3 regions of the Epibacterium sp. MM17-32 genome follow, and region 2 is predicted to be linked to each of the others. Evidence: riboswitches for the same ligand, from Rfam matches in the RefSeq annotation. Region 2 holds a riboswitch; each other region holds the start of a gene.

Region 1 (9,848 bases), on a different contig from region 2:
CCCATTGTGGAGCAAGGCCCGCAAGATGCAGCGCCATGGCAAATTCCTCGCCCGCCGTGCGCATGGTGGCAGACCCCCAGAGATCCACCACCAACCCGCGCGGCCAGTCGCCATGGTCCTGCAGGTGGCGGCGCAGCAGCTCTTCCGCCAGCTTGACCCCTTGCGCCTGCGCCGCCCGCGACGGCACCGCGCGGGGATCCGTGGTAAAGAGGTTGCGCCCGGTGGGCATCACATCCGACCGCCCCCTGTAGGGCGACCCGGACGGGCCGGGGGAGATCAACTTGCCCGCCAGCGCATCCAGAACCCCGCGCAGCTCTGCCGCGCCATGATCGCCGCTGCCAAAGATATGCAGCCCCTCTCCGTATTGGCTTTCCTTGATGTCGCAGACAAAGCGGTCGATGCGGGTGATCGCCTCTGCGGCCGAGGCGTCGGTGGGGATGCCCAGATCTTCTTCGACGCCGGTGCCCTGCGCCTCGGCACGGATGTCGGCGATGAGCCGGTCGCGGCGCGCAGGGTCAAGCCCGTCGGCGGTGGAATATTCATCCAGAAGGCTTTCAAGCCGCGTCATACCGTCGAGCAGCGTGGTCTGTGCCAAAGGCGGCGGCATGTGGCCCAACGTGATGGCGCCGATGCGGCGTTTGGCCTGCGCGGCCTCTCCCGGATCATTGACAATGAACGGATAGATTACCGGCAGATCACCCGCCAGCACCTCGGGCCAGCATTGCCCCGAGAGTGCCACCGCCTTGCCCGGCAGCCACTCCAGCGTGCCATGGGCCCCCACATGCACCAGCGCATCTGCTTGCGTCCGGAGCCAGAGATAGAAGGCGACGTAGCCGTGGCGGGGCGTGCGGTCGAGGTCGTGATAGTCGTCATCGCGGGATTGCACGTCACCGCGTTCGGGTTGCAGGGCAATCAGCGCCTTGCCCGCGCGCAGCGCGCGAAAGTGCACGAGGCCGTCCCTGATCGCGGGGTCCTGCTCGGGCGCGCCCCAAGCCGCGGTGAGATCCTCGCGCAAGCAGGCGGGCAGGTGGGCGAGTGCTGCGAGATAGTCCGAGAGCGGCCATGTCAGCGTCTCATCCGAGAGGCGCGCGCCAAGGTCTGCCTTGGCCGTGACGTCATAGCCCTCGGTCGCAAGGGCGCGCAAAATCTCGGACGTTGAGGCCAGCGCGTCCAGCCCCACCGCGTGAGCGAGGTTGTAATCGCGCCCCGGATAGGTCGAGAGTACCAGCGCAAGGCGTTTGTCGGCGGGCGTTTGGCGGGCGAGCCGCAGATGCGCCTCGATGCGATCCAACGCCGCCTCCACCCGCTCCGGATCGGCGCGATGGGTGAAACGGGAATATTCCAGATCGGGGTCGCGCTTGGTGGGGGATTTGAAGCTGACAACACCGGCAAACAGCCGACCGTCCACCTCTGGCAGGACCACATGCATGGCCAGATCCGCAGGCGACAGGCCGCGATCCGCCAGATCCCAATCCTTGCGCCGGGCCGTGGACAGCGCCACCTGAAACACCGGACAGCCCGTGAGGCTTAAGGGGGAGGCGCTGCCATCGCGCCCCTGCGCGGAAAAGGCGGTGGCGTTGATGAGCGCGGCGGGGTTCAGGGCGGGCAGTTCTGCGCGCAGCCAGTCGACCGCCTCGGGGACCTTGAGGCTCGGCGCGAAGACCCCATAGGCAGCATACCCGCGCGCGCGCAGGCTACGGATCATCGCATCCACAGGGGCGGTGTCGGCAGAGGTCAGATAAGAGCGATAGAAACTGACCAGCACCAAGGGTTTGTTGATTTCGGGCAAGGCATCCAGCGCGCCCCGGTCGGGGTCGTAGAAGCCGAAATCAGGCACGGTTTTCTTGCCGATCACCGGGCTGGCATAAAGGCCAGAAGCCAGCGCCAGCTGCGCCAGTGCCGCTTGCGCGGCAACAGCACCGCCCGCATCGCACAGCGCCTGAAGGCGGCGCAGGGTGGAAACCGGCAGGGTGGACAGCTCATCAAGGCGCGGATCTTCCTGACCGTCGGCGGGCAGGATTGCCAGCGCGATGCCCTTGCGCCGGGCCAGATCCTGAAGCGTGGCCAGACCGTAGGACCAATAACTTTCACCACCGATCAGCCGGACCAAGACGCCCTTTGCGCCCTCCAGCGTCTGCTCGGCGTAGACATCGACCGAAAGCGGGTGTTTGAGCGCCACCAGATTGGCAAGTCGCGTGGAGGGGAGTTTGCCGTCCGCGCGGTGCCAGCCCGCCGCGAATGCGCCAAGGTCGCTGTCGGAAAAGGACAGCACCACCAGATCGCCGGGGGTCTGCCCGACGTCATAGGGGGTGTCTGTTTCTCCGAGCCCGTGGCTTTCGCGGAAGACGACGTGCATGAGGTTAGCTCCGTTTGGACACGCCGAGGATAGCCCCGGACCGCGGGGGGGGGAGAAGCCCCCGCCCGGGGGGGCGGTCGGGGGCTGTCCGGCCTCTCGGCCGGACGAAAACGATGTGTTTCCACTTCGCCCGCATAGAAACTCAGGCCCCGAGGTCGGCGTGGATGCCTGCTGTGTCGATGTTATCATGCTCGGCGATCACAACCAGCTGGGTCTTGCGCTCCTGTGCGCCCCAGGGTTGGTCGTATTGCGCGCGCAGGCGTTCGCCCACCGCTTGTACCAGCATTCGCATCGGTTTTCCTTCCACGGCCACATAGCCCTTCACCCGCAGGATGTTGCGGGCGCGGGCCATCTCGATGATCCGTTTTTGCAGGTCTTCGGGATCGGAGACTTCGCCCATTTCGACCACGATGGACTCAAAATCGTCATGTTCGTGATCGTGATGGCCGTCATGATGGCTGGGGCGGGCATCAAGGTCGTCTTCGGCGGCGGCCCCCAGACCGAGGATCACGCGGGGGTCGATCACGCCCTCGGTCATTGGCAGGATGGGCAGCTTGCGCGGGGCCTCGGCCTCGATCACGGCGCGGGCTTTCTCGACGCCGGCCTCACCGGCCAGATCGGCTTTGGACAACAGCACGATGTCCGCGCAGGAAATCTGATCCTCAAAGACCTCGGACAGCGGTGTTTCGTGATCAAGGCTGTCGTCCGCCTCGCGCTGGGCCTGCACGGCGTCCAGATCCGGCGCGAACTGGCCCTTGGCGACGGCCTCGGCATCGGCCAGGGCGATCACCCCGTCGACGGTGATGCGCGAGCGGATCGCGGGCCAGTCGAAGGCTTTGAGCAGCGGCTTTGGCAGTGCCAGACCAGAAGTTTCAATGACGATATGCTCGGGCGGCTCGGGCAGCGCCATCAGGCTCTCGATGGTGGGGATAAAATCATCGGCCACGGTGCAGCAGATGCAGCCATTGGCGAGTTCCATGATGTTTTCCGCCGGGCAGCTCTCGTCGGCGCAGGATTTCAGGATGTCGCCATCCACACCGGCGGTGCCAAACTCATTCACCACCACGGCGAGGCGCTTGCCCTGCGGGTTTTGCATCAGGTGACGGATCAGAGTGGTTTTGCCAGCCCCCAGAAAGCCGGTGATGACGGTGACGGGGATCTTGTTCAATGTGGTCATGTGAAATGGGCCTTTCGGGTCAATCCTGCGCAAGCTCGGTGGCAGGCGTGTCTGGGGTGTCATTGGAAGAGTCGCCACGCTCCGGTGCGGGCGTCGGGGTCAGCGCGACGCTTGGCATGGAGACGGGCGGAATGCGGGCGATGGATTGTTTGCGAAACACCACCGGGCGCTCGCGCCATGGCACAAACCCATCCTCGGTCGCCGCATAGGCGGCCGCACCGGCGAGGATGTCCTCAAGATGGGCATCCGGGTCGAGATCGCCGTAGATATAGCTCCAGCGCGCAGGGCCACCGGAGAGATGTAGCGTGCAGGACCGCGAGCAGGCCGAGAGGCACTCGACCCCGCGCACGGTGACGCCGTCGGGCAGCGCGCTGCCCGCAAGACGGTCGGCAAGGATGCGGCCGGGACGCATGGCTTCGGGATCGCTGCCGGTCTGGCGACAGGTGGTGCAGACGGTCAGGACAACCGGCTCCGGGCTCTGGCTGGGGGTCTCTCCCATGCGGCCTTTTCTCCTCCTCAGCGGCGAGGCGGGGCAGGCCAGATGGGGGCGCATGCCACGTGTGGCAGGCCCTCAACCGGTCGCGGCACACCCCGTCCGCCGGTTTCACACGCGCTGGCAGGTCTCCCGGCTTGCGGATGCCAGACCCGGGTCGGGCGCTGACGGTCGTCCCGCCTTCCCGGTGCCACCCCTTGGGGGGCGCCAGTGGCGTCGGGAGACCTCTCCGGTCACGGTCGCGGGGGCGGCTGTGCTTGGGGCGCGCTGCGGCGTGCCTTGTCACATTCCCTCTTCGCCCGAAGGGTGTCACCTTCGGGAACCAACGAAAATCCCTTGCGCCATGGGGGCACTCTTTGTCAAGACATGGGGCCAAACAGCAGGAGCGACCCCGTGAGCGATCAGACCAGCGCAAGTAGCGAAACCGACATCTCGGACGAAGAAGCGGCACGCCATGCCTCTAAGATGGCAAAGAAAAAGGCCGCCCGTGATCGGATGATGAAAACCAAGGATGGCGAAAAGGGTCTGATCATCGTTCACACCGGCCCCGGCAAGGGCAAGTCGTCCTCGGGATTCGGTATGATCATGCGCTGCATCGCCCATGGCATGCCCTCGGCGGTGGTGCAGTTCATCAAGGGCGCGTGGCAGACCGGCGAGCGCACTTTGATCGAGGAGAATTTCTCGGATCTGTGCCAGTTCTACGCGATGGGCGAGGGGTTTACCTGGGAAACGCAGGATAAGGCCCGCGATATTGCAGCAGCCCGCGCGGGCTGGGAAAAGGCCAAGGAGATGATCCTTGATGAGAAGAACACCATGGTGCTGCTCGATGAGATCAACATCGCGCTGCGCTATGAGTATCTGGATTTGCAGGAGGTTCTGGAGTTCCTCGTCGAGCATAAACCGCCGATGACCCATGTGGTGCTGACCGGGCGCAGCGCCAAAGAAGAGCTGATCGAGATCGCCGATCTGGTGACCGAGATGGCGCAGGTGAAGCACCCGTTCCGGGCTGGTATCAAGGCTCAGAAGGGCGTGGAGTTCTGAAACCTCAGCGTGTGTCGTGAGCGGGTATGCGAGGCGCTGCCTCGCGCTCCGGGATATTTTGAGTTAGAAGAGGGAGGGGCGCTGTGCCCCTCTCTTTTGTCGTTCTGTCTTGTTAGTCGATGACGCGGGATTTGATGTATGTGTCGACCGCAGTGCGCGCATCAGGGTCCAGACGCAGGCCGAGTTTTGTGCGTCGCCACAGGAAATCCTCGCCCGTGCGCACCCATTCGCGGGCAATTGCCCAGTCGAGTTCGCGGGCCGTGATGGTCGCGCCGAAGCTCTCGCCCAGATCGCTCTGCGCCTTGGCGTCGCCCAGAACAGCCCAGGCCTCGGTTCCATAGGCGCGGATCAGGCGGCGGGTGGCGTAGGCCGACAGGAAGGGATACGCGCGCGCCAGTTTTTCGCGCAAGCGGGTGACATCTTCGACCGGGAAGTCGCCGCCGGGCAGGGGCACACCTGCGGTCCACTCCGAAGGCAGGCTGGGGAAGACCTCGTTGATTTTATCCAGCGCCGCCTCGGCCAGTTTGCGGTAGGTGGTGATCTTGCCGCCAAAGACATTGAGCAGCGGGGCCTGTGTCTTGTCGAGCGTCAGCACATATTCGCGTGTCGCGGCGGAGGCGGAGCTTGCGCCGTCATCATAGAGCGGCCGCACGCCGGAATAGGTCCAGACGATCTGGTCGCGGGTCACGGGTGTGTCAAAATAGTTCGACGCGAATTTGACCAGATAGTCCTGCTCTTCCTCGGTGCAGATGGGTTTGGTCTCGGGATCGGGGTGATCGGCGTCGGTGGTGCCGATGAGGGTGAAATCCTCCTCATAGGGAATGGCAAAGATGATGCGCCCGTCCTGCCCTTGGAAGAAGTAGCAGCGCCCGTGGTCGTAGAGTTTAGGCACCACGATATGGCTGCCGCGCACGAGGCGCACGTTTTCGCGGCTGTTTTGGCCGAGCTTCTGGCGCAGCACATCGGCCACCCATGGCCCACCTGCGTTCACCAGCATTTTTGCGCGGCGGGTGGTTTCTGCGCCGGTTGCGAGATCCTTCAGGTGGATTTCCCAGTGATCCGCGTGGCGGGTGGCATTCACGACCTCGGTGCGGGTCATGATCTCGGCTCCACGGGCCTCGGCGTCGCGGGCGTTGAGCACCACCAGGCGGGCGTCCTCGACCCAGCAGTCGGAATATTCAAACGCCTTTTTGAATTTGGAGTTCAAGGGCTTGCCTGCCTCATCCGTGGTCAGGTCCACGGTTGAGGTGCCGGGCAGGATGCCGCGTTTTCCAAGCGTGTCGTACATGAAAAGACCCAGCCGGATCAGCCATGCCGGGCGGCGGCCTTTCATCCATGGCATGACGGTGGTCAGCAGTTTGGAGGTCGGCGTGGTGTTGTCGAACCGCATGTCCTTGTGGAAGGGCAGCACGAAGCGCATCGGCCATGAGATATGCGGCATGGCGCGCAGCAGCACCTCGCGTTCGATCAGGGCCTCGCGCACCAGACGGAATTCGAAATATTCCAGATAGCGCAGGCCGCCGTGAAACAGTTTGGTCGAGGCCGAGGAGGTGGCGGAGGCGAGGTCGTTCATTTCGGCCAATGTCACGGAGAGGCCGCGACCGGCGGCGTCGCGTGCGATGCCGCAGCCGTTGATGCCGCCGCCGATGATGAACAGGTCGGTGATGTCGGAGGTCTTGGGCGTATCAGTCATTTTCGCTGCTTTCGGTTTCGGGGCCGCCGTCTGCGATCAGGATTCGTGTGCCGGACGCGGCTGCGGCCTCGGCAAACTCTGCCGGAACAGGGCGGTCTGTGATGACAAAATCCAGCTCCGCGAGGGCGCAGATGCGCACGGGGGCGGAGCGGTCGAATTTGCTGCCGTCACACATCAGGATGCGCGTGCGGGCATTACTGAGGATGGCGCGGGCGACGGAGACTTCGCGGGCGTCGTGATCGAGGATCGCGCCGTCTGCGTCCATGGCGGAGGCGCCGATGACGGCGTAGTCGACCTTGTAGCGGTTGATGAATTCCACCGCCTCTTCGCCGACAATGGCACCGTCGCTTTGGCGGATGGTGCCCCCCACAAGGATCAGGTCACGCGCCTCCATACCCATCATCATATTGATAATGTTGATATTGTTGGAGAGGACCGTCAGGCCCTTGTGACCGGAGAGCGCGCGCGCCACCTGTTCGGTGGAGGTGCCGATATTGAGCGCGATGGAACAGTTTTCAGGGATCACATCGGAGGCCAGTGCGGCCATCGCGCGTTTGCCGCTGGCATTGAGGCTGCGGCGCTCGGCATAGCCGCGATTGGCGGCGGAGCTGATGCGCACGGCGCCGCCATGGACGCGGCTCAGCTGGCCACGGGCAGACAGATCGCGCAGGTCGGTGCGCACGGTCTGCAAAGAGACGCCAAAGCGGCGCGCGAGGTCTTCAACCTCGACACGATCCTGCTGCGTGAGCAGAGAGAGGATTTCGTTTTGGCGGTCGCTTGCGTCCATGAGCTTTCCTTTTTACGGATTCATATAGGTCACATCGCTTGTTTTGTCATGTGAAGTTTTCGTTTTGATGGGATTGTACGCGAAAAAGAAAACCCCTCGCGCGGGTGCGGAGGGGATTGGGCCGAAACTGGCGGCGCTTTTGGCCTTGTGGCCGGACAGAGAGGCTCAGAGCAGTGAAATGAGGTGATTGTCCCAGGCCAGCGGCGCTGTGGCGAGGTGCTCCACTTCTGTGCCGATCCGCGCCACGGCACCTGTTCCGGTGCTGGCGAGAAAACCTTCGCGTAGGGTCGCAAGGCCGCAGACATCCAGGAGCGCATGTTCGGCCAGCAAAGCACCGCTGGCGCAGTCCATCACCTGCACCACGCCACCGCGGGGCGAGGTCACGGCGATCTGCGTCTCATCGCCAGAAAACGCAATGGAGCCGCCATAGCCATTGAGGTTGCGCAGGCACGGGTCGTCCGCCGCCATCAGGCGCGGCGCGTCGCCGGGGCGGTGCAAGCCCACGATGGGCACGTCCGCGCCCAGATCGCCCTGCCATTGCATGGCAAACCCCACGGTGCCATCGCTGCGCACGGCGATATGGCGGATGGAGTTTTTATGCAGATCCGAAGGCAGTTCCATCTGCTCCTGTATCTCACCCGACAGGCTCAGATAGCTGAGGTTCGGGCGCATAAAGGGGATGTTGAGCTTGGCGCGGCCAGTATCCGGGTGGGTCTCGATGCCGCCATTGGCGACCACCAGACCGGGGGCGTCGCGGCGCAAGAGCATCTCATGCGGGCCGATGCCGCCGGAGGGAAACTGGCCGATGCGGCGATAATCGCGGGCGTTCCAGACGCCAATCATGCCTTCGCCGCTCTCGAAGGCATTCTCGGTCGTATACATCACCTCGCCCTCGGGGGAGAACACGCCATGACCGTAGAAGTGATGCCCCTCCGGTGGCTCCAGCCGCGCCAGTTGCGCGCCGCTGCGGCAGTCGACCACATCGGCAAACCGACCGGGACGGCGGGCAAAGGCCACCGCTTCGGGCCGGGTGGGGTGGGCGCTGGCGGCATGGCCCCGATCCGGCAGGGAATGGCGAAACAGCACCTCGCCCGCCGCAGACAGGCCCGCGACCACAAACAGCCCCAACTCGTCCTTGCCCGCAGAGAGATAGGCGGGTGCGCCCGCGTCAGCCCAAGTGGCGGAAGGGGCCATGCCGCTGGCCATCAGGCCTGCAATGAAGCCGCGTCGAGAGGGCATTTGTGAACTCCTGTCTTGGATCGGAACAGATCGTTTGGCTCAGTCGCCATCCAGCGCGTTGAACCCGGCCTCCACCCCCAGCTTGGGGCCAAGGTTCAGTGCGGCGATGTCTTTGATCTCACGCACATCCTGTTGCAGCGTTTCCAACAGAAAACGTTTTTGTGGATCACTCACCCCGGCAAAGCTGGGGTCATCGGCAAGGTTCGCGGCGTGGCGGTCGGCCTTGTCGAACAGCTGGGTCAGATGTTGCGAGAGTTCCTGATCGCCTTCGGACAGGAGTAGTGCCAGTTGACGCAGGCTATCCAGCTGGATCTGCACATGGCGCAAGGAACGGCCGGAGCGGCGGGCCTCGGCGCGATTGGGGCGCGGGGTGTCAAATGTGCCAAGCGGGCGGCCAAGGCGCATATCGGCGAGGATCTCCAGCCCGGTGGTGAAGGCCTTGAACAGTTCCTGATGCGCTTCCTCATCGCTGCGGTAGCGCTCATCGGGGTGGCGCAGCTTGTCGGCGTAGTCCTCTTGCCAATCGGTCAAAATCGCAGTGCTGTTTCGTGACAGATCCTGTGCGACCGCTTTGACAAACGCGCAGGCATAGTCCGGGGAGGTCAGATCCGCATAGGCGGGGTCATAAAAGAGGTACTCCAGCGCATAAAACCCGCGTACCGCGACCGATGCTGTTGCGAAATCCTCGGGCGTGTTGACCACCGGGTCGCTGTCCAACAGCAGGCCGCGCAGGGCCTTTGGGGTCTTGGAACGGCTGTCGGGCCAGAAGGCGATGGCAAAGGCGCGGTTGTCGGCCTCGGAGGGGCCAAAACGCAGGTGGCTGGCCGCAACCCACGCGTCAAAGGCCTCCCCCCAAGCGGTACGCACGGTCTCTGATGTGGGGGCGCAGTCGTTCTGTGTAAGGGTCGCAAATTCGGCAGTCTCGGTGGCCAGACGCGCGTAGGTGGGCAGGATATGCTGGTCGACGACCGCATCCGTGAGCGCATCGGCGCGCGCCAGTCCGGTGAGAGCAACAAGGGCGCAGGCGGTGGACGCCAGTCGAGACAAGACAGACATCAAAGA
Region 2 (9,848 bases):
GCAGCCGGACGTAGGCACTGTCCATGATATCGGCAAAAATCGACGCCAGCGCCGAGGCGTCTTCGATCAGCATGTTGCGCTCCTCACATGTCGGCGTACCGCATTGATCGGCAATATTGATCAGCGCGTCACAGACCGCATCCGGCCGCAGGATCAGCCGCGCCTTTGGCAATTGTTCGGGCGGCAGCGCATCGATCCAGCGCTGGAACCGCGGCAGCGGATCGCGCTGCCAGATCGTCGCCGCGCAGGCGGGCTGGTGAATGGCCGTCAGTCCACTTGGTGCGGTGACCGATGTCGTGCAGTCGTCGAGCGCGGGGGGCGTGTCGAGGATCATCTGGCGAACTCCTGTTTCTGGCAGAGATGTCAGGGTTGGTAGGGCAGGGAGGAATGGTGCAGGACAATGCGCAGGGTGCCTGTTTCGTCCTTCTTGTAGCCAAAGCTCTTGTCCACCGTGGTGACGGAACCGTCCTTGTTGGTCAGCTTGACCCAGCCCATCCACATGGCGACATCGCCCTGGATGAAGCGCGCCGAGGGGATGCTCTCCATGGCGCGCCAGCCCATGATCGCAAACCCATTGTCGAGGGGGTAGTCATCGGAATGGCCGCAGAAATAGGCCAAGGCCCCGGCTTTGGTCGGGCGAAAGGTCTGCGCGCCGCTGGCCATGGTCGGTTTGAACAACACGGGCCCTAGGTCATAGCCGTAGTAGGCGTCGATATTGGCCGAGGCGACCGCGCGGGCCGCCTCGATGCCGCCGTCCTCAAAGGCCTTTGAGATGGCGATTTTCCCATTGCCCCAGATGGTCAGGGCGTTCTGGATGTCGTCTTCGGTGATCTGCAAGGAACAGTCCTTTGTTTGATGGGGTCACAAGGGGGCCGGTAGCCCCTTCTGGCAGCGGCGGCAGGGCCTTAGGCGCCGCGGGGCGGACGCGCCTCTGTCACCAGCAGGCGGACCGCCTCTGCCAGTGTCAGGGTCTCGGTCTTGTCAGCTCCGTGGCGCCGGATGGTCACGCTGCGCGCGTCGGCTTCTCGTCCGCCGAGTGCGATCTGGACGGGGATCTTTTGCAGCGCGTGTTCGCGCACCTTATAGCCGATCTTCTCATTGCGCAGGTCGGTCTCGGCCCGCAGCCCCGCCGCCTTCAGCGCCTGTGCAACCTCGGTGGCCCAGTCATCGGCGGCCCCGGTCACCGTGGCGACAACCACCTGCATCGGCGCCAGCCACAGCGGCAAATGCCCGGCGTGGTGTTCGATCAGAATGCCGGTGAACCGCTCCAGCGAGCCAAACAGCGCGCGGTGCAGCATCACCGGTGCCAGCTTGTCGCCCGACGGGGCCACATAGGTGGTGCCAAACCGTTCCGGCAGGTTGAAATCCACCTGAAGCGTGCCGCATTGCCAGTCCCGGCCGATGGCGTCGCGCAGGACATACTCCAGCTTTGGCCCGTAGAACGCGCCTTCGCCTTCAAAGATCGTATAGGGATGACCGGCCTGATTCAGCGCCTGACGCAGCGCATCCTCGGAGCGGTCCCAGCTGTCATCGCTGCCGATGCGGTTTTCCGGGCGGGTCGAGAGCTTGATGCGCACATCGTCAAAACCAAAGTCGCGATAGATCGACATCACCAGATCATTGACCTTCAGGCATTCCTCGGTCAGCTGCTCGGGCGTGCAATAGATATGGGCGTCATCCTGGGTGAAGCTGCGCACGCGCAAAAGCCCGTGCAAGGCACCTGACGGCTCGTAGCGATGCACCTTGCCAAATTCGGCGATCTTCAGCGGCAGGTCGCGATAGCTCTTGGTGCCTTGCCCGTAGATCAGCATATGGCCGGGGCAGTTCATCGGTTTCAGCGCATAGTCGCGATCGTCCTCGGTCTTGGCAAGAAACATGTTCTGGCGGTAGTTCTGCCAGTGGCCCGAGGTCTCCCACAGGGCGCGGTCCATGATGTCGGGAGAGTTGACCTCGATATAGCCCGCCTCTTCCTGGCGTTCGCGCATGTAGCCGATCAGCGTCTGGAACAGGCGCCAGCCCTTTGCATGCCAGAAGACAGACCCGGGCGCGACCTCCTCAAAGTGGAACAGGTTCATCTCGCGTCCCAGTCGGCGGTGATCGCGTTTCTCGGCCTCGGCCATCATCGTCATATGCGCATCGAGTGCGGCTTTGTCGGCAAAGGCGACCCCATAGATGCGGCTGAGCATCGGGTTGTTGCTGTCCCCACGCCAATAAGCGCCCGCCACGCGGGTCAGTTTGAACGCGCTGCCGGCATCCGCGGTACTGCGCATATGCGGCCCCCGGCAGAGGTCGAGCCAGTTCCCCTGGCGATAGATCGTGACGGTCTCGCCCTCGGGGATCGCATCAAGCAATGCGAGCTTGTATCCTTCGCCGGCGGTCTCAAAATGCTGTCGGGCCTCTTCGCGGGTCCATTCCTCGCGGGTGAAGGGGGTCCTGGCGGCGATGATCTGGCGCATCTTTTTCTCGATCACCGGCAGATCCTCGGGGGTGAACGGCGTGTCCCGCTCGAAATCATAGTAGAACCCGTGTTCGATGGCCGGTCCGATGGCGGTTCTGGTGCCGGGCCACAGCGTCTGAACCGCTTCGGCCAACACATGCGCGAGGTCGTGGCGGATCAGTTCCAGCGCCCGCGGGTCATCCCGGGTCACCAGTTCCACGGCGGCGCCGTCGGGCAGGGGGCGGGACAGATCCGTGACCTCTCCGTCAACAACCGCAGCGACCGTACGCTTGGCAAGGCTCGGGCTGATGGCGGCGGCAAGATCGGCGGCGGTGCTGGCAGGCTCAAGCGCGCGGCTGGCGCCATCGGGCAGGCGGATATGGATCATTTCGGGGTCTTTCTGTCAGGGAGGGGAGGCACCGGGCAGCAAGCCAGTGGCATCGCGGCGGTTTCTCTGGTGTGGGGGCAACAGGCCGGCATGGCTCAGAACGGCAATTCCAGGGTGTCGACCATCATCCCGCCGGGCAGGTCCGGCGGTGCGGCCTCGGCCTTGGGTTTCATCAGGAGCATGTCGAGGCTGGCCTTGAGGTCGGCCTCGTCCATGTCGCGCGCGATGACAACGACGCGGCTGGTGGTCTCCGCGCCCGACCAGCTTTTGAGCGGCACAGGGGCGTCAAAAATATGCTGCACCCCGTGAAAGACAAACGGGTATTGCAGGCCCTCGACGTGCAGGATGCCTTTCATGCGCAGGATGTTCTGTCCCTTAAGTGCAATCAGCGAGTCGAGCCAGAAATCAAAGACATTTGCGGCAATGGGATCTGTCACTGCGATCGAGGCGGAGATGATCCGATGGTCATGAGTGGCGGGCGCCGATGGGCTGAAGGCCAGCGGGGCCGGGGGCGTCGCCGCGGCGGCAAAGCCGGAGACCCCAGCCAGCGGATCGGGCTGTGCGATCTCTTGCGACAGTCCCAGCCAGCGGTCCACCTCCGGCGCGGCTACGCCGTCGCGCAGGGCGGAGAGGCCAAACAATGTGCCCACCGGCACGCGCCCATGGTCAGCCCGGACACGCGGGGCGGTGGCGTTCAGACCCTCCAGGCGTTTTTCGAGCCGGGACAGGTCAAACCCGTCGATCAGATCCGCCTTCGACAGGATCAGCGTATCGGCCATGGCGACCTGCTGCACCGCCTCGAACTGCCGGTCGAGCGTGCCCATGCCCGTCGCCGCATCCACCAGGGTCACCACCCCATCCAGCCGGAAGGCCTGCGCAATCTGGTAATCGGTCGTCAGCGTGTGCACGATCGGTGCCGGATCGGCGATGCCGCTGGTTTCAATCACCACCCGGTCAAAATGCACCTGACCCGCGTCCTGCTTTGCGATCAGGTCCTCGAACGTCTTGGCCAGATCGCCCAGGATCGCACAGCACAGGCAGCCCGACGGCAACAGGACGGTCTCCTCGGTGGCTTCTTCGATCAGGTCATGGTCCAGGCCGATATCGCCGAACTCATTCATGATGACGGCAATCCGCCCCGCGTCGGGGTCGCGGATCAGGTGGTTCAACAGCGTGGTTTTCCCGGCCCCCAGAAACCCGGTCAGCAAGGTCACGGGAATGCGTTTGTCCTGCTCGGTCATCACCATGCTGGCCTCTTTACAGTGTGTTGCCTTTCGTTCAGGACTGTTACGTTATAACACTACGTTTTACAAGAAGCCGGAGAAGGCGATATGACACAACTGCACTTCCAGCCCCGCACCACCGTGGAACAGGTCGAGGAAAGCACCGACCTTGCGCCCAAATTCGGCGAGGATGGTCTGATGCCCTGCATCACCACGGACGCAACCACGGGCGAGGTGCTGATGCTGGGTTGGATGAATGCCGAGGCTTTTCGCCTGACGATCCAAACCGGCGAGGCGCATTATTTCAGCCGCGCCCGGCAGGTGCTGTGGCACAAGGGGGCGACCTCCGGCCTGGTTCAGACCGTGGTCGAGGCGCGCATCGACGACGATCAGGACGCCCTGTGGCTGCGTGTCGATGTGACCGGCTCCGGCGCATCCTGCCACGTGGGCTATCGGTCCTGTTTCTACCGCGCCGTGCCACATGGCGCAGAGGCCGGGACGCCGCTGACCTTTGTTGAGGCGCGCAAGACCTTCGACCCGGTGGCGGTCTATGGCGATGCGCCGAACCCGACCCAACTCTGACCCTGCGGCGTCGGGGCAGGGCATTTGTACGCCGCTGCCGGGGCAACACCGTCGCCGCACCGGGCTTTGGCGCTTGACAGGATCACGTCACTTTGCCTAAGTCCCGGCCATTCTGGTCCGGCTGGGAGACCACCCGGTTAAAAGGGAACACGGTGAGGTGTAGCCAACAGGCGCCGAATCCGTGACTGCCCCCGCAACTGTGAGCGGAGAGCAATGCTACGATATGCCACTGCCCGGAAAGGGTGGGAAGGTGCGGCAAAGCTTCGACCCGCGAGTCAGGAGACCTGCCAGGAGGATCACCCTGTCCGGGTGCGGGGCGCGCCAAGGACAACGGACTTCCGTAGTGGTGGCAGTTCTCACCGTCTGCGGGGGCAAAGCCTTCCAAAGACCCGAAATTTGGACCCGCTGCCCGGTATGGGCAGTGTGCCTGGCGTGTGTATTGCGCGCGGGCTGGGAGGAATGGAATATGGACAAGGCAAGCCTGTCACTGGCCGCCGCACTGGTGGTCGCCCCCGCAATCGCAACCGCTCAGGAGGGCGGTGTCATCGATCTCGGCGAGATCATCGTCTCCGGCGGCCTGACCCCGATCGAGGCGGACAACTATGGTCGCTCGGTCTCGGTCATTACCGCGCAAGAGCTTGAAACACGCGGAGTTACCACCCTGCAAGATGCCCTGCGCGGCGTCCCCAGCGTGGCGGTGAACTCGACCGGCAGCGGCTTTACCCAAGTGCGGATCCGCGGCGGCGAAGGCAACCACGTGCTGGTGCTGATCGACGGGGTCGAAGCCAATACCGGGTCGGGCGGCGAGTACATCCTCAGCGGCCTGACCGTCAGCGATATCGAACGCATCGAAGTGCTGCGCGGCCCGCAATCGGCGCTGTATGGCGCCAATGCCGTCTCTGGCGTGATCTCGATCACCACCAAGCGGGCGGAAAAGCCGGGTACTTCTTATGGCGGCGGGGTTGAATTCGGCTCCAACAGCACCCGTGCTGCCAATGCCTATGTGCGGCAGCGGTTCGAGCGCGGCGAGCTGAACTTCTCCGTCGACACGCGCCAGACCGATGGCGAGGACGGTTCGCGGCTGGATGGCGGCGACACCGAGTTCAACGACCGGGAAACAGTGAACCTGACCGGTCGGTATGAGATTACGGATCAGATCACCACCGGTTTCACCCTGCGGCGCACGTGGCAGCACTATGGCAGCGAGGACACGCTCCCCTTTGGCTCCACGTCTCCGACCTCTGAAGGCTATCTGGTGGAAAGCCCGGCAAACACCGACCGCGACGAAGTGTTCGGCTCGTTGTGGCTGGAGGCCGACAGCGCCTCCGGGCGCAGCAGGCACCGGTTTTCCATCAGCGGCACCGACCAGGAGAACCAGTCCCGGGATGGCGCCTTTGGCCCGTCCTCCAGCGAGTCGACGCACCGCGCGTTCAAATACCTGGGCAACTTTGCACTGGATGGGGCGGGGCTGGATCAGTCCGCACACCGCCTGAACCTGCTGCTGGAGGCCGAAGAACAGACCTACACGGCGTCCTTCACCGGCAGCACCGCGTTCGAGCGCAACAGCGAGGCCGTCGCACTGGAGTATCAGGGGGAACTGGCCAATGGTCTCGACCTTCAGGCCGGGCTGCGCCACGACTTTAACGACACCTTCGAGAATGCAACCACCTGGAACCTGTCGGTGTCCTATCAACTGCCCGGCCGCGACATCCGCGTGCGCGGTGCCGCCGGGCGGGCCTTTGTGAACCCGACGATGTTCGAGCAATTCGGCTTTGTTCCCGGTTCCTTTGCCGGCAATCCGAACCTGAAGCCGGAGGAAAGCACCAGCTACGAACTGGGCGCGGACTTCGGTCTTGGCGATCGCGGTGAGCTGGCGGTGACACTCTATCGGAATGACGTCGACAATCTGATCCAGGGCTCGGGCATGACAGCTGTCAACATCCCGGGCACCAGCAAGTCGCGTGGGTTTGAGCTGGAAACCTCCTTTGCCGTGCTGGACTGGCTGGATCTGAGCGGCGCCTATTCCTACACGGATGCCGAAACCGCGACCGGTGCGGTGCAGGTGCGCCGGCCAGAACACGAGCTACGCCTGTCGGTGGCGGCGCAGGCCTATGCCGGGCGCGGCACGGTCAACCTGGATGTGCGTCACGTCTCCGGCAATCACGGCCGCCAGTTCTTCGCGACCGGCACCCCGACGGCAGAGCTTCCGTCCTTCACTGTCGTGGATCTGGCCACCACCTATGACCTGACGGCCAATGCACAGCTGACCGCGCGGGTGACGAACCTGCTGGATGAAGACTATCAGGAATCCTGGGGGTATTTTGCAAATGGCCGCGAGGTCTTTGTCGGCGTCCGGGCATCGTTCTGATCCATGCGCAGGCTGCCCGGCATAGCCCTGGCCCTTCTGTGGGCCGCCACCGGTGCCTTTGCCGGGCCGTCGCGCGTGGTGTCGATGAACCTGTGTACGGACCAGCTGGCGATGCTGCTTGCGGCGCCGGGCCAGCTGGCGTCGGTCTCCTACATCGCGCGGGACACCCGCGCCTCGGCCATGGCTGACGTGGCCATGGCGTATCCCGTCAATCACGGTCTGGCCGAAGAGATCTATCTCCTGCAGCCCGATCTGGTGATTGCCGGTGCCTATTCGACCCGGGCCACCACCGATATGCTGCGGCGCCTCGGGGTGCCGGTGGTGGTGTTCCAACCTGCCAACGCGCTTGAGGATGTGCGCGACCGCATCCTGCGGATGGGAGAGGTTCTGGACCGCGAAGAGGCCGCCCGGGCCCTGCTGGCCGACTACGACAGACGCCTGGAAAGACTGGAGCACGCCGCGCCGGATGCGCCGCGCGCCGCGCTCTATGCCGCCAATGGGTTTACCTCCGGCAGCCGCACCCTCGCAGGCCAGATCCTGCGGGCAGCGGGGCTGCGCAATATCGCGGATGAGCAGGGCTTTGGTGGCTCCGGCCACATGCCGCTGGAAGTGCTGGCCCTGTCGGCGCCGGACCTGCTGGTGGCAACATCCCCCTATCCGCGCGCCTCGCGCAGCGAGGAAAACCTCGCGCATCCGGTGGTGCGCCATCTGGCCGCCCGCAGCGGTGCCGGTCAGATCCGCGACGCGGATTGGGTCTGCGGCACCCCGTATGTCTTGCGCGCGGTCGAGGCCCTGGCCGCAGAGCGCCGCCTGTTTGTGGCGCAGGAGGACCGCAAATGACCCGTCTGATGATCGCCCTCAGCGCCATGGTGGTGGTGCTGTTCCTGCTGTCGCTTACGGTGGGACCGGCCGATGTGCGCCCGACCGAGAGCCTGGCGGCGCTGTTTGACGACGGCTATGGCCCGCTGACCCTGGTGATGCGGGAAATCCGGCTGCCGCGCGCTTTGCTGGCGGTGATCATCGGCGGCGGGCTTGGGCTGGCGGGGGCGGCCATGCAGGGCTATCTGCGCAACCCGCTGGCAGAGCCGGGACTGATCGGCGTGTCCTCCTCGGCAGCGCTCGGGGCGGTGCTGGCGATCAATACCGGGCTGGCGGCCAGCCTCACCCTGGGGCTGCCGCTGGCGGCGCTTGCCGGGGCTTTGGCGGGGGTGTTTCTGGTGATGGCGCTGGCCGGACCGCAGGGCGGATCGCTGACGCTGATCCTGGCGGGGATCGCGATCTCGGCGATGGCGGCGGCGCTCACGTCGCTGGTGCTGAACCTGTCGCCCAATCCCTTTGCCGCCAATGAGATCGTGTTCTGGATGATGGGCTCGCTGGCGGATCGTTCGATGCTGCATGTCTGGCTGGTGCTGCCCTTTGCGCTGACGGGGGCGGCAATCCTGCTGACGCTTGGGCGGGGCCTTGATGCGCTGACCCTGGGCGAGGACGCGGCGCAGACCATGGGGATGAACCTGAACCGGATGCGCCTGCTGCTGGTGATCGGCACCGCCGGTATCGTCGGCGGTGCCACCGCCGTGGCGGGGGCGATCGGCTTCATCGGCCTGGTGGTGCCGCATATTCTGCGCCCGCTGGTGGGCGGCCAACCGTCGCGGCTGTTGTGGGCCTCGGCGCTTGGCGGTGCCATCATGCTGCAACTGGCCGATATTGCCGTGCGGGTCATCCTGCCGTCGCGCGACCTGAAACTGGGCGTGGTCACCGCCCTGGTGGGCGCGCCGCTGTTCCTGCATCTGATCTACAAGACCCGAAAGGGGCTGGCATGAGCGTGCTTTCGGTCCGGACCCTCTCCGTCACCTTGCGCAACCGCCCGGTGCTGCGCGATGTGTCCTTCACCATCCGTGAAGGGGAGTTCGTCGGCCTGCTGGGGCCGAACGGCGCGGGCAAAAGCAGCCTGATGCGCGCGGCGCTGGGGCTGATCCCGGCGCAGGGGCACAGCTCGCTGGCACAGATGAGCGCGGCAGAGCGCGCCCGCACGGTCGCCTGGATGCCGCAATCGCGCGAAATCGCCTGGCCGATCCCGGTGGAGCGGCTGGTGGCATTGGGCCGCCTGCCGCATCTGCCGCAGGGGCTGCGCCTGCCGCCCCGCGATCAGGCGCTGGTGGATCAGGCCATCGCCCGCATGGGGCTGGAGATGTTTCGCGAGCGGGCGGCCTCGCGCCTGTCGGGCGGCGAGCAGGCCCGCGCGCTGATTGCCCGCGCCCTGGCGCAGGACACGCCGCTGCTGATGGCCGATGAACCCGCCGCCGGGCTGGACCCGGCACATCAGATCTCCACCATGGAGGTCTTTGCCGCCCTCGCAGCCGAAGGCCGTACCGCGCTGGTCTCGCTGCATGACCTGGGGCTGGCCGCGCGCCACTGCACCCGGCTGATCCTGCTGGCCGAGGGGGGCGTCCTGGCCGACGGGCCGCCCGCCGAAGTCTTGACGCCCGACCTTATGGCCCGCGCCTTTGGCATCTCGGTCTGGCATGAGCACACGGTGCAAGGGCCGGTGTTCCAGCCGCTGCGGGTGCTGTGATGGGATCTGTCACCCTGGACCGCCCCTGGATCGCGTTCGACCTCGGCGCCGAGATGCAGGTGCTGAGCTGGGCTGTGAACCGCCCTGGCCTTGTCACCGCGCGCCGCATCCTGTGGCGCGAAGTCCGCAACAGCGACCTGCCGCCGGGGCTGGATGTCACCGCGTGGTTTGCGGGTGAACTGGCGCAGAGAGGCTGCGAGGACGCCGTGGCCTTCCTGACGTCCCGCGATGTGCGCGCGTATCGTGAGGCCACGGCCACGGTTGAGGGCATCAGCGCC
Region 3 (9,848 bases), on a different contig from region 2:
CTATGCGCGGATCGCACGCGCCGAAACACTGACCTTCCGCAACTCGGAATTCATCTCGGCCATGCGCCTGCTTGGAGCATCGCACACGCGGATCATCACTGGCCATGTGCTGCCACTGTGTACCTCGTCGATGATCGTGCGGGTGACGCTGGATATGGCCGGTATCATCCTGACCGCTGCGGGTCTGGGCTTCCTCGGCCTTGGCGCACAACCGCCGCTGCCGGAATGGGGCGCGATGATCTCGCGCGGTCGGGCCTTCATCCTCGATCAGTGGTGGGTCGCCACCATGCCGGGCTTTGCCATCATCATCGTCTCGCTCGGTTTCTGTTTCCTCGGTGACGGTTTGCGCGATGTGCTGGACCCCAAACAAGGAGGCAAATCATGAGCGATATGCCACTTTTGGAACTGGAAAACCTGCGCGTGAGCTTCCCCACGCCACAGGGGCGCATCGAGGTGGTCAAAGGCCTGTCCTTCACCTTGGGTCGCGAACGTCTGGGCATCGTCGGCGAAAGCGGGTCGGGCAAATCCATGACGGGCCGCGCGATCCTGCGGCTTGTGCGTAAACCGGGACGCCAGCAGGCTGATCGCATGATCTTTGATGGCATCGACCTGCAAGGATTGTCGGAACGCAAGATGCGCGACCTGCGCGGCGCGCGGATCTCGATGATCATGCAAGACCCGAAGTTCTCGCTCAATCCGGTGATGACCATCGGCGCGCAGATCGCCGAGGCACTCAAGACCCACGAGAACCTTGCCCGCAGCGAGGTCAAATCCCGCGTGCTAGAGATGCTGCATTCCGTGCGCATCAACGATCCCGAACGGGTGGTGAACCTCTATCCGCATGAGGTTTCGGGCGGTATGGGCCAGCGTATCATGATCGCCATGATGCTGATCCCGCGCCCGGATCTGCTGATCGCGGATGAGCCGACCTCAGCGCTGGATGTCTCTGTGCAGGCGCAGGTTCTGGACCTCATCGACGAGCTGGTGCGCGACAAGGGCATGGGGCTGATCCTGATCTCGCATGACCTCAATCTGGTGGCGCGCTACTGCGACCGCATCCTCGTGATGCACGCAGGCGAAGTGGTCGAGAGCTGCGCCGCCGAAGACCTGCACAAGGCCACGCACCCCTATACCCAAGGGCTGCTGGCGGCGGTGCCACGGATGGAAGAAACGCGCGAGGAACTCCCCGTCCTCGACCGCAGCGCATGGAGCGGCACATGAGCGCGATCATTTTGAAAAACCTCGATATCTCCTATGGCCACACCAAGGTGGTTGAGGGGGTAAACATTGAGGTCGCCGAAGGTGAAAGCTTTGCTCTGGTCGGTGAAAGCGGCTCTGGCAAATCCACGATCCTCAAGGCCATTGCAGGCCTCGCCCCGGATTGGAGCGGCGAGATCTCGGTGCTGGGACAGCCCCGCGGGCGCAACGTGGATCAGGGCTTTGCCACCCGTTGTCAGATGGTGTTCCAAGACCCTTACGGCTCGCTGCATCCGCGCAAATCCGTGGACACGGTGCTGAGCGAGCCGCTCAAGATCCATGGGCTAGGCAATCGCGATGCCCGCGTGATCGAGATGCTCGCTGCGGTGGGCCTCGATCAGCGGTTTCGGTTCCGCTATCCGCACCAGCTTTCGGGCGGGCAACGCCAGCGGGTCGCCATCGCGCGCGCCCTGATGCTGGAACCCAAGGTGATGCTGCTTGATGAGCCCACATCGGCGCTGGATGTCTCGGTACAGGCGGAGATCCTCAACCTGCTGAAGAAACTGCGCCGCGAGCAGGGGCTGACCTATCTGATGGTCACCCACAATCTGCCTGTCGTCAGCTTCATGTGCGACCGCATGGCCGTGATGAACAAGGGCCGCATCGTCGAGATCGCGCCCGCAACAGCGCTTCACGATGGCAGTTTCACCGACCCTTACACGCAATCCCTTTACGCCGCATCGGGCGGCAATCCAGACCGCAAGGACTAAGACATGACGGACACAAACACGGCGCGCCAAGATTTTGAAAAAGCGCTGTCAGAGGCCACCACCGAAGAGCAGGCTTATGACGCGCTTTGCGCGCTGACCAAGGCCACGGTGGGGGCAAAGCTGTTCACCGTGATGACCGCTGACATGGACGCTATGCTCGCCCGTCGCGTCTACACGGATGATGCGGAAAATTACCCCACAACAGGCACCAAGGAAATCGAGATGAACCGCTGGTTCGAGCAGGTTCATGGCCGTCACGAGACCTTTGTCTCCAACACTCTGGCCGATATCGACACCGTGTTCCCAGACGCGGAACTGATCGGCAAACTGGGCTGCGGATCGGTCATCAACCTGCCGGTGATCCTTGGCGGCAAGATGGTGGCCACGGTCAACATCCTACACGAAGAGGGGTATTACACGCCCGAGCGTGTCGCACAGGCGCATGAGGTCCTTCGCTTGCCCTCCATGGCCGTTGTTGCCGCAACAACCTGAGGCTGTCGCCCACGGGAGCAGCGGCGCGCGCAGCAGCTGCTCCCACACATTGGTCAATCTGCGGAATTTCACGATGTGACCACGCATGGCTTTACGGCTTCTTAAACGCAAACATGCAGTAATCCCGGCACGACAACTTGATGCCTCGGCGCTGAAACGGGCGCTCAGAAACAGGGATGCTGACATATGGTCAAAAAATTCGTCGAAATCGACCTGAAAGGCGCTGGCGAAGCCCTGATGAACCACTCGATCATCCTCAAGGTTCAACCGGAAACGCTTGAGGTTGTCGCCGCGAGCGACACTGCGCACGACGAATTTGCCCGCCTGCGCACTTCGGAACCCAGCACATTGACGGATCTGGTGGTCGATCAGGGATGTCTGCGCCGAGATATTGCGGCGACCGCCTCTGGCGCAGGCAGCGCCTCATTCAGGGTACGCCTGGAGGACACACCAACCTCTCCGCAATTCTTTGGCATCATGCAGAAATCACATGATGACCATGTCTTCCTGACCGGGGGCGTGGTTGAGCCGGACGAGGCGATACAGGGCTATGTCGCGGCGATCGACCGCGCCCAGGCCATCGTCGAATATGACATCGACGGCACCATCATGCGGGCGAACGAGAATTTCTGCGCCCTGACCGGTTTCAAGAAGGGCGATCTGATCGGGGCCCACCACAGCATTCTGTGGCCGAAACTACAGGACAAGCCGGAGCCGTACCTGACCTTCTGGGGCGATCTGTGCAAGGGCCATGGCGTCGAAGGCGAGTACCAGCGCGTTGGTCGCAAGGGCAACCAGATCTGGGTGCGCGCGGCTTTCAATCCGATTTTTGACCGCGAAGGCAACGTGGTCCGGATCATCGAATACGCCATGGACGTGACCGCCAGCAAACGTCAGTCTGCGGAAAGCGCCGGCAAAATCGAGGCCCTGAGCCGCAGCAGCGCGGTGATCGAATTTGACCTCGACGGCACAATATTGGAGGCCAACGCGAATTTTCTCGACCTGACCGGCTACACCCGGGACGAGATCATCGGCCGCCATCATCGCCTGTTCTGCGACCCTGCCACCGTAAAAAGCGCGGGCTACAGCAATTTCTGGAGCAAACTGGCCAGTGGCGAGCACGCCCGCGGCGAATACCGCCGCCTGTGCAAAGATGGCTCTCCGGTGTGGATTCAGGCTACCTACAACCCGGTCTACGGCCCTGACGGGGAATTGCTGAAGATCGTCAAATTCGCCACTGACGTAAGCGCCGAACATCAGCAACGCGCCGAGATGGAAGCCCGCCTGAATGCCGCCAACCGCAGTCAGGCGGTGATTGAATTCGACCTCGACGGGAATGTGCTGTGGGCCAATGACATCTTCCTCGACCTGACCGGCTATGCAAGCGACGAGATTGTCGGCCTGCACCATCGCGTCTTCTGCACCGAAGAACATGTGGCCAGCCGGGACTATGCAAGTTTCTGGCGCAAACTGAGCGCCGGGGAATTTGCAAGTGGCGTCTATCAGCGCCGGCGCAAGGACGGTAGCGATCTGTGGATCCAGGCCACCTACAACCCGGTGTTTGACCTCGATGGCAATCCTATCAAAGTGGTCAAATTCGCCAACGACCTGACAGAGTCCAAAAAACAATCCGTCGAATTCGAGGCTAAGCTGAACGCCGTCAGCCGCAGTCAGGCGGTGATCGAATTTGATCTCCAGGGCACGATCCTGAGCGCCAACGAGAACTTTTTGTACCTGATGGGGTATGATGCCGATGAGGTGATCGGGCAACGCCATGCCATGTTCTGCGAGCCGGACTATGCGGAAAGCGAAGCTTATCGCGAATTCTGGGCGCAACTGCGGCGCGGCAACTTTGCGGCGGGCGAATACCGCCGCATCGGCCGTGATGGCAAAGAGGTCTGGATTCAGGCGACCTATAATCCGATCTTCGACCTGCGCGGCGAACCGGTGAAAGTGGTCAAATACGCCAGCGACGTCACCGAGACCAAAAAACAGGCCGTGGATGCCAACAACAAGATCCAGGCCATGGACCGCAGCCAGGCGGTGGTGCAGTTCGACCTCGATGGCAATGTGATCTCGGCGAACGAGAACTTCCTCAGTGTCATGGGCTATTCACTGCGCGAAATTCTCGGTCAGCACCATTCGATGTTCTGCACTCCGGATTATCTGAAATCCCAGCAGTACCGGGACTTCTGGCTGGCGCTCAACCGCGGGGAATATCAGTCCGGACGGTACCACAGGGTCGGCAAGTTCAGCCGCGATGTTCATATCCAGGCCACCTACGCACCGCTCATGGACCTGCACGGGCAGCCGGTCGGTGTGATCGAATACGCCACCGATGTGACCGAACAGGTGGCGCGCGAACACCGTATCCGCGAAAAGGCGGAGGAAATGACCCGCGTTGTAGACTCGCTGAGCGAAGCAATCTCGGACATTTCCTTTGCCACCAGCGAGGCCCGCACCAAAGCCGGCGAGACCGAGCAGAACGCGAACCAGGGGTTCGAGGCGCTGAACCACACGATTGAAACGATCGAGTTGATGCAGCGCTCTTCGGGCGAGATCTCGGAGATCGTCAAGGTGATCGGCGAAATCGCGAACCAGACCAATCTCCTGGCGTTCAATGCGGCCATCGAGGCGGCCCGGGCCGGGGAGCACGGGGTCGGCTTCTCCGTCGTCGCCGAGGAAGTCCGAAAACTGGCCGAGCGCAGTTCCGAAGCCGCCCATAAGATCTCGCGCCTGATCACCGAGTCCGAAGTCCGTGTCGATCAGGGGACCACCCGCTCGGTCGCGGCGCGGGATGCCTTTTCTCGGATCGTTGAAAGTGTCGCCCTGACAGGCCAGTCGGTCGATCAGATTTCCTCGGCGGCGGAAAACCAGCTTGCGGCGTCGAAACAGGTCGTCGATCTGATCAGCCAATTGTCCGGCGACAACCGGGCGGCCTGAACCGATGTCAGACCGCGCAGCTGAACCGGACACCTGCGCCGACCCCGCGGACCAGCTGGTCGGCGTGGTCGAGATCGGAGGCATGCTGTTCGCAATCCCGATCCACCAAGTGCGCGAGGTCATTCCTGCGCCGGAGCGGTTTCAGCGCCTCCCCGGCCAACACCAGGATCTCCTCGGGGCGGTCCTGTTGCGTGGCAAGGCGATCCCGGTGCAAAGCCTGCACCAAAGGCTGGGCGCCGAAGCCAGCCTGCACACAGGCACCACGCCGGAAGACACGGCACAGGGGGCCACTCCGGCCGGCGGTGTCATCGTCGTCATCCGCGCCGAAGGACGAGTCGCCGGACTGCTTGTGGATTCGGTGCGCTGCCTGCTGCAACTGGGGGACACCTGGCATCAGAACCTCCCCGACAATGAAGACGTTCTGATCAGCGGCGGTTATATCTGCGAAACCAACGGGCATTTCTCGATGCTGTCGGTTCCCGAGTTGCTGAATGTGCCACAAGCACCGTCGGACGAGATCTCCGAAACCGCGCGCCAGCGGGCCCGCATCAAGCGCCTGCCCTATATCCGCTTCCGCGTGGGCGGGCGGAATTTCCTGATCGCCATGTCGGATATCGCCTCCACGGTTCCCACCAGTCCGCTCAGCCCCTGGCCGATAAACGGCAGTTCCTGCCTGGGTCTGATCCAGCGCCACGGTATGGAAATGCCGATGCTGGACACGCTGGAAAACCTCGGGTTCGCCAGTACGGGAGAGAGGCCGGAGGCGGCGGCAGGCATCATTATTGAATTTCCCGACGATCATGCGCTGGCCTTTCATGTCGACCAGGTTGTCAGTGTCATGAACATTGAGGCAGGCGCGGTCTATGATTTTCCGCCCAGCGTCACCTCACGCCGGGAGCTGTTCAGCGGTGTCCATATTGACGAACAGGATGAGCAGTGTCTGGTGATCGACGTGGCCGCTTGCCGACAGGACCCGGACCTGTTGCAACTGGCCGAAACATCACATCGCCTCAAGACCACGCCCCAGATCGCGGTCAAAGATGCCCAGGGCAAACCCTCGGACCACCCTGTCGGCACGGAACCGGCGTATGATGAAAACCGTCTCGCCGCGTTGCGCTCTGCGTCGGGGCGCTATCTGACGGTGTCCGCAGGTGGGGACTTTGCCGTCCCGATCGAAGCCGTAAGCGAGATCATGCGTCTGCCGAACAGCATCTCAGGGGCAGATTACGACGGCCACCTCGCCAACCTTTCCTATCAAAGCCGCCTGATGCCGGTCTATGACTGCGCGCGCCGCCGCGGGCACGGCGATGGCCAGTTCGGATCGGAGTCTGGCATAATGATCCTGGAAAAGGACGGTCATCACTACGGTCTCGCGGTGGAGGCCATGAAATCGATCGACATCGGACGCCTCAAGGGGTTTCGCCAGGCCGGTGGCGCTGCCAGCACCTGCCCGTCCGAGCAATTGGTCGAACTGGGGTTCGGAACCGCAAAACGTTTGGTTGCCGTTGACGATCCGACCAGCCTGCTGCCGTGACCCCCTCGGAGACTGCGCGCGACACGTGATTCATCCACAGGAAATGCCCCCCTGTGTGAATAACCATATATTGACAGTTCCCTAACAAAAGACGCAATATGCGGGTGCTTTGGTGCCTGCGGGGTGACTCGCGGGTGAAGAGGGAAGTCGGTGGAAATCCGGCGCTGCCCCCGCAACTGTAAGCGGCAAGCCTATCCTGGACCACTGATGCATGACCGGCATTGGGAAGGGGGACCGGGCGTCTGAGCCGCAAAGTCAGGAGACCTGCCAAAGCAACTGAACGACGACCGAGGCGGAGGGCCCGGACGCGTGGTTCGGTGCTTTGGTCAGCGCCGGGTTCTCGTGTCCGTTTTCGCCTGACCAGACATACGAGCAGATACCACCTGAGGGGACCTTGCAGATGAGCATCACTGTCTATTCTAAACCGGCCTGCGTGCAATGCACCGCCACCACCCGCGCGCTGGAGGCCAAGGGGATCTCTTTTGATCTCGTCGACCTGACCGAGGATGCCGCCGCCATGGAGATGGTCCAGGGGTTGGGGTATCGTCAGGCTCCTGTCGTTGTCGCAGGCGACGATCACTGGGCAGGATTCCGTCCCGACCTGATCGGCCAGTTGGCCTAAGGCACCAGAGTGACCGGGCTTGTCTACTACTCCTCCCGTTCGGGCAATACGGCCCGTTTGATGGAGCAACTGGGACTGGAGGCTCTGCGGCTGCCGCAGACAGAGCCTTTCCCGGACGTAGATGCGCCCTATGTTTTGGTCACGCCCACCTTTGCCGATGGCGAAGGGCGTGGCGCGGTGCCGAAACCGGTCATCAAATTTCTGAACAACGCGCGCAATCGTGCCCTTCTGCGGGGCGTGATTGCCGGGGGCAACCGCAACTTTGGCACCACCTTCGCCCTCGCCGGGGATGTGATTGCCAAAAAATGTAATGTCCCCGTCCTCTACCGCTTTGAGTTGGCGGGAACCGAAACAGACATCGCCCGCATCCGCGCGGGCCTCGCCCGGTTCTGGGCGGCACAGGAGCAGCAGACATGCTTGACGCAAGCGTAACCGCCGACCTCGACTATCACGCGCTGAATGCGATGTTGAACCTCTATGATGACGAGGGCAACATCCAGTTCGAGGCTGACCGCATGGCGGCCCGGCAGTATTTTCTTCAGCATGTGAACCAGAACACCGTCTTCTTCCACTCGCTGGACGAGAAGCTGCGCTACCTGGTTGAGGAAGGTTACTACGAACCCGAAGTGCTGGATCAATACTCGCTCAATTTCCAGCGCAAGATCTGGGATGCGGCCTATGGCAAGAAATTCCGCTTCCCGTCCTTCCTCGGCGCGTTCAAATATTACACGTCCTACACGCTGAAAACCCGCGATGGGCAGCGCTATCTGGAGCGCTACGAGGACCGCGTAGTGATGAATGCGCTGACGCTGGCGCGCGGGGATGAAAAACTCGCGATGAAGCTGATGTCGGAGATCATCGACGGCCGCTTCCAGCCCGCAACACCCACCTTCCTCAATGCGGGCAAAAAGGCGCGTGGCGAGTTTGTGTCCTGCTTCCTGTTGCGTCTTGAGGACAACATGGAGTCGATCGGGCGCGGCATCAACTCTGCCCTGCAGCTGTCGAAACGCGGCGGTGGCGTGGCCTTGATGCTGACCAACATTCGCGAGCATGGTGCCCCGATCAAAGGCATCGAAAACCAGTCTTCGGGCGTCATCCCGGTGATGAAGCTTCTTGAGGACAGTTTTTCTTATGCCAACCAGCTGGGCGCGCGTCAGGGCGCCGGCGCGGTCTATCTGAACGCGCATCACCCGGACATTCTGCGTTTCTTGGATACCAAGCGCGAAAATGCGGATGAGAAGATCCGCATCAAGACGCTGTCGCTGGGCGTGGTGATCCCGGATATCACCTTCCAACTCGCCAAGAAAAACGAGGACATGTATCTGTTCTCGCCGCATGACGTGGAAAAAGTCTACGGTCAGGCCTTCTCGGAAATCTCGGTCACCGAGAAATATCACGAGATGGTGGACAACCCGCAGATCCGCAAAAAGAAGATCAACGCCCGCGCGTTCTTCCAGACCATTGCCGAAATTCAATTTGAATCCGGCTATCCCTACATCATGTTTGAAGACACGGTGAATGCCGCAAACCCCATCGCGGGCCGCATTGCCATGTCAAACCTCTGCTCCGAAATCCTGCAGGTGAACGAGGCCTCCGCGTTCAACGACGATTTGTCTTATGCGCAGATGGGCACGGATATTTCCTGCAACCTCGGCTCCATGAACATCGCGCGTGCGATGGACGGTGGCGATCTGGCCAGCACCGTGGGCACCGCGATCCGCGCGCTCAATGCCGTGTCGGAAATGTCGAGCATCGATTCTGTACCCTCCATCCGCAAGGGCAACGAAGAAGGCCACGCTATTGGTCTCGGTCAGATGAACCTGCATGGTTACCTCGCCCGCGAGCGCATCCATTACGGCAGCGCAGAAGGGGTGGATTTCACCAATATCTACTTCTGCACCGTGCTGTATCATGCGCTCAGCGCCTCTAACGCATTGGCAAAAGAGAAGAAGGCAAAGTTCAAAGGCTTTGAAGACTCCGCCTATGCCGATGGCAGCTTCTTTGAGAAATATGTCGGTCAGGACTGGCTGCCGGAAACCGACCGGGTCAAAGAGCTGTTTGAGGCCGCAGGCATTGAGATCCCGACCCGCAAGGACTGGGAAGCGCTGCGCGACAAGGTGATGAAGCACGGGCTTTATAACCGCAATCTGCAGGCGGTGCCGCCCACTGGCTCGATCAGCTATATCAACTATGCCACCTCTTCGATCCACCCGATCACCGCCAAGATCGAGATCCGCAAGGAAGGCAAAATCGGTCGCGTCTACTATCCCGCGCCCTATATGACCAACGA

The links. A riboswitch is a leader RNA that binds a small molecule or an ion and turns the genes downstream of it on or off. The one in region 2 is predicted to bind cobalamin.
Positions count from the first base shown of each region.
Region 1: another riboswitch for cobalamin. It lies ahead of MHM88_RS08735 (DUF1636 domain-containing protein); the one in region 2 lies ahead of MHM88_RS02805 (TonB-dependent siderophore receptor).
Region 3: another riboswitch for cobalamin. It lies ahead of nrdH (glutaredoxin-like protein NrdH); the one in region 2 lies ahead of MHM88_RS02805 (TonB-dependent siderophore receptor).

Region 1 is NZ_JAKRFC010000004.1:162,931-172,778, reverse strand. It holds gene cobN (cobaltochelatase subunit CobN) at 1-2,356, opposite strand, end outside; gene cobW (cobalamin biosynthesis protein CobW) at 2,499-3,533, opposite strand; gene MHM88_RS08735 (DUF1636 domain-containing protein) at 3,553-4,032, opposite strand; cobalamin riboswitch at 4,131-4,368, opposite strand; gene cobO (cob(I)yrinic acid a,c-diamide adenosyltransferase) at 4,393-5,067, shown strand; gene glpD (glycerol-3-phosphate dehydrogenase) at 5,180-6,760, opposite strand; gene MHM88_RS08720 (DeoR/GlpR family DNA-binding transcription regulator) at 6,753-7,547, opposite strand; gene MHM88_RS08715 (DUF1513 domain-containing protein) at 7,713-8,786, opposite strand; gene MHM88_RS08710 (imelysin family protein) at 8,826-9,842, opposite strand; gene MHM88_RS08705 (di-heme oxidoredictase family protein) at 9,842-9,848, opposite strand, start outside.
Region 2 is NZ_JAKRFC010000001.1:583,342-593,189, reverse strand. It holds gene MHM88_RS02830 (DUF1826 domain-containing protein) at 1-334, opposite strand, end outside; gene MHM88_RS02825 (phosphoribosyl-AMP cyclohydrolase) at 364-837, opposite strand; gene thrS (threonine--tRNA ligase) at 906-2,825, opposite strand; gene MHM88_RS02815 (GTP-binding protein) at 2,921-4,072, opposite strand; gene hisI (phosphoribosyl-AMP cyclohydrolase) at 4,157-4,630, shown strand; cobalamin riboswitch at 4,727-4,937, shown strand; gene MHM88_RS02805 (TonB-dependent siderophore receptor) at 5,097-6,998, shown strand; gene MHM88_RS02800 (ABC transporter substrate-binding protein) at 7,002-7,838, shown strand; gene MHM88_RS02795 (iron ABC transporter permease) at 7,835-8,818, shown strand; gene MHM88_RS02790 (ABC transporter ATP-binding protein) at 8,815-9,570, shown strand; gene MHM88_RS02785 (adenosylcobinamide amidohydrolase) at 9,570-9,848, shown strand, end outside.
Region 3 is NZ_JAKRFC010000002.1:52,956-62,803, forward strand. It holds gene MHM88_RS03170 (ABC transporter permease) at 1-385, shown strand, start outside; gene MHM88_RS03175 (ABC transporter ATP-binding protein) at 382-1,221, shown strand; gene MHM88_RS03180 (ABC transporter ATP-binding protein) at 1,218-1,967, shown strand; gene MHM88_RS03185 (GAF domain-containing protein) at 1,971-2,459, shown strand; gene MHM88_RS03190 (PAS domain-containing methyl-accepting chemotaxis protein) at 2,646-5,402, shown strand; gene MHM88_RS03195 (chemotaxis protein CheW) at 5,407-6,936, shown strand; cobalamin riboswitch at 7,030-7,223, shown strand; gene nrdH (glutaredoxin-like protein NrdH) at 7,337-7,558, shown strand; gene nrdI (class Ib ribonucleoside-diphosphate reductase assembly flavoprotein NrdI) at 7,568-7,990, shown strand; gene nrdE (class 1b ribonucleoside-diphosphate reductase subunit alpha) at 7,972-9,848, shown strand, end outside.